Minwuia thermotolerans: one gene and its partner. The protein of the gene in region 2 binds, or shares a complex with, the protein of the main gene of each other region. Links are inferred from orthologs where the notes say so. Each region holds a gene or a part of one and is shown on either strand. Other genes may lie near its edges.

Region 1 (5,632 bases), on a different replicon or contig from region 2:
TGATCGGCCTGACCCAGCAGATGGCAGTCGAGCTGGCGCCCCACGGCATCAGGGTGAACTGCATCTGCCCGGGCTCGACCGACACCGACATGATGGACGGCACCTTCCGCCGCACCGCCGGCCGCGCCGGCACCGAGTTCGAGCGGATCAAGAAAGGCGTGCGCCGCCAGATCCCGCTCGGCCGCCAGGGCGACGTCGCCGAGCAGGCTTCGGCCGTGTCGTTCCTCGTCGGCCCGGACGCCAGCTACGTCACCGGACAGACGCTGAACGTCGACGGCGGGCTGAGAATGGATTGAGGGGGGCAGGAGAGATGAAGATCGACGGCGGCTGCCTCTGCGGCCATATCACCTACGAGGCGGATATCGACCCGGAAAAGGTCGGCGTCTGCCACTGCACCGACTGCCAGATCAACTCCGGCACGGCCTTCCGCGTCGCGGTCATGGTGCCGCGGGAGAACCTGCGCATTCTCACCGGCGAGATGAAGGTCTACGTCAAGACCGCCGAGAGTGGGAACAGGCGCGCGCTGTCCTTCTGCCCCGAATGCGGCACCTCGATCCACGGCGGCAATGTCGACGGCACGGGGCCGGTCTCGCTGCGCATCGGCACGTCGCGGCAGCGCGCCGAACTGCCGCCGCGGACGCAGATATGGTGCCGCTCCGCCCTGCCCTGGGTCGACGATCTGGGCGCGGTGCGGAAGATCGAGATGCAGGGCCGCCCGCCCCGCTGACGGCGTTTGGCCCCGCTTCCGCAATCGTCTACCCTGATGCCGCCGGGGAAAGCGATTGGGGAGCCATGCCATGAAACCGTCGATACTCGAAGCCACCAAGATCCAGGCCAGGATGCTCATTCCAGTGGTGAAAAGGCTGGAACAGGAACTCGGCAAGGAAGAGGCGCACCGCATCGTCGGCGAAGCCATCGCCCAGAATTATGTCGCCTGGCGCGAGAAGCTGGGTTTTGTCGAGGACAGCCATCCTTCAGAAGAACACGGCGAAGGCGGCAATGCGCCGGCCTTCCCCGTCGAGCAGGAAGTGGTCGAGAATACGCCCGACGCCTATGGCCACAACATCACCGGCTGCGCCTTCGCCGACTGGTTCCGCGCGATCGGGGAGCCCGAGATCGGCGCGCTGATGACCTGCGGCGTCGACTTCGCTGCGGAAGAACGCATCCGGCCGGGCTGGGAATTCACCCGCACCCAGACCCGGATGCAGGGCGCGCCGCACTGCGACTTCCGCTGGCGGCGCAAGACGGCCGGATAAGCGCGCTCAACCTACCTCGACGTCATCGCGATGGCCGGCGAGGCGGGCGGCATATTTCGGCATGACGTCGGGCATCATCGATCCGCCCGGCGGCGGCCGGCCGACGCCGAACACCACCTTCGGAAAATCCAGATCCTTCTGGACTGCCCAGATGGCGTCATGCTCCACCGGCGGCAGGATCCGGGCCGGATCGCCGACCGCCACCCAGCCGATGGGGACGGTCGCGCCCTCGGCCAGCACCGTGCGGATGTGGACCACGCCGTTGATGCGGACCTCCGCGCCTGCGCCGATCACCGCGCCGTTGAAGACCGATGCCCCCGTGGCGATGAAGACGTTGTGGCCGACCCGGCAGCCGGTCAGACAGGCGCGCGGGCCGACGAGGACGTTGTCGCCGATGACGAGGGCCGCGCCGCGCACGCCGCGCAGCACAGCGGTATCCATGATCACGCAGTTGGCGCCGACGGCGATCGGGCCCGATTCGGCGGTCAGCACCGCACCGAAGCCGACGGAGGTGTTGGCGCCCACGGTGACGTCGCCGCAGATGACGGCATTCGGTGCGATCCGCGCCAAGGGATCGATCCGGGGCGCCTTGCCCTCGTGCTCCAGCAGCGTCATGCGGACTCCCTGAGCGCCGCCGCCTGGGCGAGGTCGACGGAGACCAGCTGGCTCACGCCGCGCTCGGCCATGGTGACGCCGAACAGCCGGTCCATCCGCGCCATGGTGATCGGGTTGTGGGTGATCACCAGAAAACGCGTGCCGCCATGGCCGGCGAGTTCATCCAGCAGGTCGGCGAGGCGCTCCACATTGGAATCGTCCAGCGGCGCGTCGATTTCGTCGAGCACGCAGATCGGCGCCGGGTTGGTCAGGAAGACCGCAAACAGCAGCGCCGTCGCCGTCAGCGCCTGCTCGCCGCCCGAGAGCAGGGTCAGGATCTGCATGCGCTTGCCCGGCGGGCTCGCCATGATCTCCAGCCCGGCCTCCAGCGGATCGTCGGCCTCGGTCAGGGCCAGCCGCGCCTCGCCGCCGCCGAAGACCCGGCGGAACAGCTTCTCGAAATGCTTGTTGACGGTCTCGAAGGCTTCCAGCAACCGCGCCCGGGCTTCCCGGTTCAGACTGCCGATGCCCTGGCGCAGGCGCTGGATCGCGCCTTCCAGGTCGGCCCGCTCGGCGGCCAGGGTGTCCAGCTTCTCCTGCACCTCCTGGGATTCGATCTCGGCCCGCAGGTTCACCGGACCCATGTTCTCGCGCTCCCGGCGCAGCCGCTCGATCTTCCGCTCGCAGTCGTCCAGCGGCGGCAGTTCGGCGTCGGGCTCCAGACCCGCGACCTCGAGCACCTTCTGCGGCGGGCACTCCATGGCCTCGCGGACTTCCCGGGTCAGACGCTCGATCGCCTCGCGGGCATGTTCGGCGGCGGCTTCGCGGCGGACCAGGTCCTCGCGCGCCGCCTGCACCGTCGCCTGGACCTGTTTCAGCGCCCGGTCGGCCTCGGCCAGTTCGGTCTGGGCGGCGGCGAGGCGCTCGACGGCGCCGGCCCGCGCCTGCTCCGCCTCGGTGATCCTGCCCCCCAGTTCCACGCGCCGGGCGGCGATCTCCTCGGGACGATGCTTCAGATCCTCGATCGCCTGTGCGGAGGCATCGCGGCGCTCGGCGAGTTGCGCCATGCCCCGGGCCGCCTCGTCGGCGCGCTTCTGCCAGTCCTCCCGATCGCGGACGATCTCCTCAAGCCGGCGGCGGCGGAAGCGGCGTTCGCGCTCGATTCGATCCTGGGTCTGGCGCGCCTGATCAAGCGCTTCGCGGGCCTGCCGGACAGCCTCGCGGCGTTCGTTCGATTCCCGTTCGGCCGTATCGACCGCCGGCAGGCCGGCCATCTCCTTCTGCAGCGCAACACGGGAGCCGGCGGCCTCGGCAAGTTCGGTCTTCAGCGCTTCGAGCATGGAGCCCAGCCGGTCGCGCTTCTGGCGCTCGGCCTCGGCCTGCCGGCGCAGCACATCCAGTTCCCGCCCCGCCTCCGTGAAGCGGGCCTCGGCGTCCTTGCGTCTGGCCCGGGCAGCCCGCTCGGCCTCGATGGCGCGGGCGACGGCGTTGCGGGCGGTGTTCATCGCGGCTTCGGCCCCGGTCACCGCCTCGGCGGCGGGTTGGCGGTCGGTCTTCAGGGCCGCCAGCCGGTTCTGCTGCTCCAGCCGGATGGCGCCGGCGGCCTGCTTGCCCGCGCGGCGGCGGTAGCCGTCCCACCGCCAGAGATCGCCCGCGCGGCTCACCAGCCGCTGACCGGGTTTCAGTTCCGCCGCCAGTGCTTCGCCGGCTTCGATATCCTGCACAACGCCCGTTGCCGCCAGCCGCCGCGCCAGCGCTGCCGGTCCCTCGACCTCTTCAGCCAGCGCCGGGACGCCGCCGGGCAGCGAGCCCGCGTCCAGAGGGGCCATCTCGTCCCAGCGTGATGCGGCCTCACGCTCCAATCCTCCGTCCACGCCTTCGCCCAGCGCCGCGGCGAATGCGTTCTCGAAGCCGGCGGCGACCTTCACCAAGTCGATGATGCGCACATGGCTCGACGGCTTCTCCTTCGCCAGCAGCCGCTCCAGCGTCGCCATCTCCGTTTCCAGCGCCGACAGCCGCCCCCTGGCCGCGCGCTCGGCCTCGGCGGCGCCATCAAGCCGCTTCTCCGCTTCTGCACGGGCTGTCTCGGCATTCTCGGTATCTGCGCCCGCACCGTCGGCGATCGCCCGCTGCTCGGCCTGAACCTTCTCCAGCGCGTCAAGCCGCTCGTCGAAGCCGCCGGTGACGGCCTGTGCCAGGTCGCGATCGGCATTGGCGATGCGGCGATCAAGCTCGCCCTTGCGGCGGCCCTGCTCGTCGAGCTGCCGCGCCAGCGCACCGCGCCGCGCCTTCAGTTCGGCCAGGCGCTCGGTCGCCTCGGCCAGGCCCGCTTCGGCGGCTTCGACGGCCTGAGCGGCATCGCGGGCCTTCGCCGCCGCGGCCTCCAGCGCCGCGTCCTCGCCCTCCGAAGCGTCCTTCAGGTCTTCCGCTTCCCGGTCCAGTTCCTTCAGCCGGTCGAGCGCATCCTGGCGGCGGGCTTCCTCGCGGGCGATATCGCCGTCGGACTGCGCGAGACGGTCCCTGAGATTGGCCACTGTCTCGTTGAGCCGCGCTTCCTCGTCATCGAGCTTTTCGCGCCCCGCCAGCAGCCGCTGCAGTGCGGCCGCCGTCTCCGCCTCCCGCTGGCGCAGCGGCTCGATCCGTGCGGCCTGCTCGGCCTGCACGGCGCTGGCGGCAGCCGCGCTCCGCGTCGCCTCGTTGACCGCGCGTTGCGCGTCTTCCAGCGCGCTGCGGGCCGCGTTCATCTCTTCCAGGGCAGCCGTGAAGCGCAGGTGATGGATCATACCCTCAACCTGGCGGATCTGCGCCGAGAGGTTGCGGTAGCGCGAGGCCTGCCGGGCCTGCTTCTTCAGATTGCCGAGTTGCTGCTCAAGCTGGCTGGTGACGTCGTCCAGCCGCTCGAGGTTGGTCTCGGCTCCCCGGAGACGGAGTTCCGCTTCATGCCGCCGCGAATGCAGCCCGGTTATGCCGGCGGCCTCCTCCAGCAGCAGGCGGCGTTCCTGCGGCTTGGCGCCGATCAGCGCCCCGACCCGGCCCTGGCTGACGATCGCGGTCGAGCGCGCACCGGTCGCCATGTCGGCGAACAGGAGCTGCACGTCCTTGGCGCGCACCGGCCCGCCATTGATGCGGTAGTCCGAGCCGTGCTCGCGGGTGATCTTCCGCGTGATGGCGAGTTCGGGATGCTCGGCGTAGTCGGGCGGGCCGTCGCGGCCTGCATTGTCCAGCGTGACCTGCACTTCCGCCTGGTTGCGCGCCGGCCGCGTCGCCGAGCCGGCGAATATGACGTCGTCCATCTCGCCGCCGCGCATGTTCTTGGGCGAGGTCTCGCCCATCACCCAGCGCAGGGCCTCGACCAGGTTGGACTTGCCGCAGCCATTGGGGCCCACCACGCCGGTCATGCCCGGCGCGATGGAGAGCTCCGTCGATTCGACGAAAGACTTGAATCCGACCAGTCTGAGCTTGGTGAATTGCAACGCCTTCCGCAGACCTCCGTTCAGACTCTAGGACGAGAGGCCCCGAAGCGCCTCGGCCACGCTCTCGTAGTCGTTGCCGCCCTCGTGCTTCTCGCCGTTGATGATCAGCGTCGGCGTACCCTGGACACCGAACTTCTCGTGGCCGGTCAGGCGCGACTCCAGGATCATGTCCTGCAGTTCCTCGCTGGCCAGGCAGCGGTCGAACGCCTCCGGCGAGACGCCGCCCAGAGTGGCGATCCGGCGCAGTTCCGCCATCGGATCCTGCGCGCGCGTCCACTTCTCCTGCTGCTTGAACAGGATGTCGATGAA
Region 2 (4,768 bases):
GATCGGAGTCGCCACAAGGAAGGGGGCGAAGGCCTTCTTCTCGTTGCGGTAGAGCCCGGGCGCCACGAACATGTAGATCTGGCTGGCGATGATCGGGAAGGCGAGCATGAACGCCGCCCAGAAGGCCACCTTGATGTAGGTGAAGAAGGCCTCGTGCAGGGCGGTGAAGATCATCCGCCGGCCCTTTTCCGCACCCACCAGGTCGACCAGCGGCTGCATCAGGAAGGCGTAGATCGCTTCGGCGAAGTAGAAGCAGAAGATGAAGGCGACGATGATCGCCGCGACCGAGTACATCAGCCGGTTGCGCAACTCCACCAGGTGCTGCATCAGCGGCTGCTTGTTGTCCGATACCTCGTCATAGGCGTCGCCGCCGTCGGGGCTGTTGGCCGCATCGGTCATGGATCAGCCGGCCTTTCCGGCGGTCTTGGGTTCGGTCCGGGGTCCGGACCCCGTCTCCAGCGCGTCCGGCGGTTCCTGGGAGGCCGCGGCCTCGCCCTGTCCCTCGGAGACGTCCCGGTCCTTGCCGTCGGCCGGCTTCTTCGGCGTCGCACGTGGTTCGGCGAAGGGACTGTCGAACATGCCGTCGTCGCTGCCCGAGGGGTCCAGCAGGCTCTCCGGCCGCGTGCTGTCCGTGATGTCCTTCTTCAGCTTGTCCAGTTCGGCCTCGCGCGCCACGTCGTCCATCGTCCGCTGAAAATCGCGGGCGACGCCTCGCGCCTTGCTGAGAAGCTGGGAGACGGTGCGCAGCACGGTCGGCAGTTCCTTCGGCCCGAAGATCAGGACCGTCAGAACGGCAACCACCAGAAGCTCGGACCATCCGAGATCAAGCATCAGGATAAGCCTGTCGGTTGGCGCGCCGCAGCGGCGCGCCCGGGACGCGTTGTCAGGACGAGGTTGCCTTGTCCTTGTCCTCGGTCACCTTGGCGTTGGCGTTCGCCGTGGCGTCTTCCTTGTTCTGGGCCTCTTCTTCGCTGATGCCCTTCTTGAAGCTCTTGATGCCCTTGCCGACGTCGCCGAGGATGCTGGAAATCTTGCCTCGACCGCCGAACAGCAGCAGCACCACGGCCAGAACGATCAGCCAGTGCCAGATGCTGAAAGTACCCATAGATGAAACTCCATCACTTGCGGTTCCGGCGGCGGGCCGGCGTCATGGACGCGCCGCCGCCAAGGGGTTCGGTCCCTTATAGAGCTATATGGCCCTTTCAGGAAAAAGAATCAGCCTCTGCGGGTCAACGGTGACGCGAATTCGCTCGCCGGTCCCCGGCGGACGCTCCGTTGTGCGGGCCCTCAGCTGCAGCCCGGCTTCCGTCTCCAGGGCGACCCGCCAGTAGGCGCCGATCAGACGGATATCGGTCACCGCCGCCTCCACACCGTCACCCGCACCGTCCGCGTCGAGCACCATGGCCTCCGGGCGGATCACCGCAAGCGCCCGGCCTTCCGCCGCCCCGGCGGCCGGGAACGACCCGAGCGGCGTCGCCGCGATGCCGTCCTCCACGTTCGCCGGGATCTCGTTGACCGGCCCGAAGAAGCGCGCCATGAACGGATCCGCCGGCCGCAGGTAGACTTCCTCCGCCGGTCCCACCTGGACCAGCCGGCCCGCCTGCATCACCGCGATACGTTCGGCCATGCGCATGGCCTCCTCCGGATCGTGCGTGACCAGCAGCACGGTGGCGCCCAGGCCCTTCAGCAGGGAGAGCGTCTCGTCGCGCACCGAATTGCGCAGCGTGACGTCAAGATTGGCAAAGGGCTCGTCCATCAGCATCAGCCGCGGTTCCGGCGCCAGCGCGCGCGCCAGGGCGACCCTCTGCTGCTCGCCGCCCGAGAGCTGGTGGGGATAGACGTCCGCGCGGCCGGTCAGCCCGACCCTGGCCAGCATCGCCATCGCCCGTTCCTGCCGGTTGCCCGCAGTCATGTGCTTCAGGCCGAAGGCGACGTTGCCAGCGACGGTGAGATGAGGGAACAGCGCGTAATCCTGAAAGACCATGCCGACGCGACGCTGTTCGGGCGGCAAGGCCCGGCCGGGCTCGGCGACCACGCGGCCGTCGATCTCGATCCGGCCCGCCTGCAGTTCTTCGAGGCCGGCGGCCAGCCGCAGGCTGGTCGTCTTGCCGCAGCCCGAGGGCCCCAGCAGGCAGAGTATCTCACCCTCGGCAAGGTCGAGCGACAGCCCGTCGACGGCCTTCAGCGGGCCGAACCGGTGGGTCACGTCGGAGAAGCGGAGCTTGGCCAAGCGAAAGGCCCCTGCGGGTGAAGATCGTCGAGCGGCGGTGATAGTCCGTCTCGGTCAGCGGCGCAATTGGCGCGTGTCTCAAGCGGCGCCGTCGTCTCCGCCGTCATCGAACAGGCCGGGATCGCGCGGCTCCGCCGAAAGCAGACCGGTAGCCTTGAGTTCGTCGATGCCCGGCAGGTCGTTCAGGCTGGCGAGCCCGAAATGGATCAGGAACTCGTCGGAGGTGCCATAGGTCAGCGGACGCCCCGGCGTCTGCCGCCGGCCGCGCGGGCGCACCCAGCCGGTCTCCATCAGCACGTCCATGGTGCCCTTGGAGACCGCGACGCCGCGCAGTTCCTCGATCTCTGCGCGGGTGACGGGCTGATGGTAGGCGATGATGGCCAACGTCTCCACGGCGGCGCGGGAGAGCTTCTTCGGCGTCACCCGGTGCTCGGCCAGGGCATCGGCAAGGTCCGGTGCGGTGCGGAACAGCCACTTGCCGTTGACCTGGACAGGCTCCACGCCACGCCCCCGGTAGTCCTCGGCCAGCGCGGCGAGCACCACGGTCGGGTCCACCCCTTCGGGCAACCGGCGCTGGATGGTCGCCAGATCCAGAGGCTCCGCGGCGGCGAAGAGCAGCGCCTCGACCACGCGGACATGGTCGCGGTCGACGCTCATGCCTTGTCCCGGCGCCGGATGTAGATGGGTCCGAAACTGCGGCCCTGCCGGATCTCGATGTCGCCCTGCTTGGCCAGTTCCAGCGCCGCCAGCAGGGTCGACGCGGTCGCCGACCGGCGGGTGAAGGGATGGGCGATGGCCGGCGGCAGAAAGGCCTGCAGGCTGGACCATTCGGGCAACGCGCCGAGCAGCTTGCGCATGCGTTCCAGAGCCATCTCCACGCTGATCACCTTGTCGCGGCGGATACGCAGCGGCTCGCTGTCGCCCCTGGCCTCCAGGTGGACCGAATAGGCTTTCAGAAGGTCGTAGTAGTCGCAGGTCCATGCCGAACTGCGCTGGACCCGGATGCCCTCCGGCGCGCCGCGGCGATGGAAATCCTGGCCCTCGCGGGCGCGTTCAAGCAGTCTGGCGGCGGCCTGCCGCATGGCCTGAAGGCGCCGAAGCTGCCAGTTGAGCCGGGCCGCCATCTCCTGCGCGGAGGGCTCATCCTCGGGCTCCGGATCCGGAATCAGCAGGCGCGATTTCAGATAGGCCAGCCAGGCGGCCATCACGAGGTAGTCTGCCGCGAGTTCCAGGCGCAGTTCGCGGGCTTTCTCGACATAGTCGAGATACTGCTCCGCCAGCGCGAGCATGGAGATCCGGGCGAGATCGACCTTCTGGTCGCGGGCCAGATCGAGCAGCAGGTCGAGCGGTCCCTCATAGGCGCCCAGATCGACGACGAGCCGCTGACCGGGGGCCTCGCGCGGGGCGTCCTCCTCGAAATCGGCTGCGCTCTGGTTCATCGCGGTCGGGTCCGTGTGATTCGCCGGAACGTCATTATCGCAGCTTCAGACGAGGGCTTCACCCAGTTCGGCCAGCAATTGCGCACGGTCCACGGAGTCAGGCGCCTGCCGCGCGGCCGAGAGCCGGCTCCAGCGCTCCACGGCGGCCGGCGAGAATCCGCCGATCGCCTCGGCCACGGCAGTCATCACGGCGAAGTCGCCGGAGCATTGCAGCACCGCGTCGCACCCCGCCGACAGGGCCGCACGCGCAAGGTCGCCCGGCGCGCCGTCCAGCGCCTTCATGTCGATGTCGTCGGAGACGAGAAAGCCGTCGAAACCGCACCAGCCGCGGATGATCCCTTCGACGATCTGCGTCGACAGGGTGGCCGGCAGGTCCGGGTCGATCGCCGGATAGCGGATATGGGCGGTCATGGCGATCGGCGCGCAGTCGGCCGCCCGGCGGAAGGCAGCGAAATCCGTGGCTTCCAGCAACACCGGCTCGGTTTCGACCACGGGCAGTTCCAGATGGCTGTCCACCCAGGCCCGGCCATGCCCCGGCCAATGCTTGCTGACGGCCAGGATCCCGCCCGCCGCCAGGCCGTCGGCCATGGCCCTGCCCAGCAACGCGACGACCTCCGGGTCCGCATGAAAGGCGCGGTCGCCGATGACGTCGTGTCCGCCCGTCTGCGCGAGGTCGAGCACCGGCGCGCAGACAATGTCGAAGCCCGCGGCCGCCGCCTGGTCGGCGATGATCCGGCCCAGCAGCCAGGCCGCATACTCGCCGTCCTGCGGGTCGCGGTCGAACGCCTGTCCGATCCGGCGGGCCGAAGGCAGCGCCTCCCAGTGCGGCGGCGACAGGCGCTGGACGCGTCCGCCTTCCTGATCCACCCAGAGACAGGGACCCGCAGCGTCCAGCGCGCCGCGCACCGCGTCTGTCAGCCGCCGGACCTGATCGGGATTGTCCACGTTGCGGCGGAACAGGATCACGCCCAGGGGTCTGTGATCGGCCAGAAAGGCGGCCTCCTCCGGTTTCAGTTCGGTTCCGGCAATGCCGAAGACGGCGGGGATCAAGGCGTCACCGCTTCACCGCAAGACAGTCCTGCCCGCTGTCCTTCAGCCG

The links. Proteins that work in one complex are often made in the same cells at the same time.
Region 1: the proteins of CWC60_RS07430 (region 2) and smc are in contact, whole or in part, in a crystal structure (PDB 3ZGX), measured with the Bacillus subtilis proteins. The link is inferred for Minwuia thermotolerans from one-to-one orthologs.

Annotation. Positions count from the first base shown.
Region 1 is NZ_PIGG01000040.1:28,729-34,360, forward strand. The notes cover bases 1,668-5,632. They hold smc (chromosome segregation protein SMC), read right to left. Parts: upstream 5,324-5,632; coding sequence 1,868-5,323; downstream 1,668-1,867. Other genes in these bases: CWC60_RS12940 (gamma carbonic anhydrase family protein), read right to left, coding at 1,668-1,871; CWC60_RS12950 (DsbA family protein), read right to left, coding at 5,351-5,632. Also shown: CWC60_RS12925 (SDR family NAD(P)-dependent oxidoreductase), read left to right, coding at 1-296; CWC60_RS12930 (GFA family protein), read left to right, coding at 311-727; CWC60_RS12935 (L-2-amino-thiazoline-4-carboxylic acid hydrolase), read left to right, coding at 798-1,256; more of CWC60_RS12940, read right to left, coding at 1,263-1,667. UniProt on the Bacillus subtilis protein: Required for chromosome condensation and partitioning.
Region 2 is NZ_PIGG01000026.1:339,407-344,174, reverse strand. Bases 1,777-4,768 are described here. They hold CWC60_RS07430 (segregation and condensation protein A), read right to left. Parts: upstream 3,670-4,768; coding sequence 2,884-3,669; downstream 1,777-2,883. Other genes in these bases: CWC60_RS07420 (SPOR domain-containing protein), read right to left, coding at 4,724-4,768; nagZ (beta-N-acetylhexosaminidase), read right to left, coding at 3,715-4,719; scpB (SMC-Scp complex subunit ScpB), read right to left, coding at 2,309-2,887; CWC60_RS07440 (ABC transporter ATP-binding protein), read right to left, coding at 1,777-2,230. In the rest of the region: twin-arginine translocase subunit TatC, read right to left, coding at 1-399; Sec-independent protein translocase protein TatB, read right to left, coding at 403-831; CWC60_RS07445 (twin-arginine translocase TatA/TatE family subunit), read right to left, coding at 884-1,105; more of CWC60_RS07440, read right to left, coding at 1,190-1,776. UniProt on the Bacillus subtilis protein: Participates in chromosomal partition during cell division. May act via the formation of a condensin-like complex containing Smc and ScpB that pull DNA away from mid-cell into both cell halves.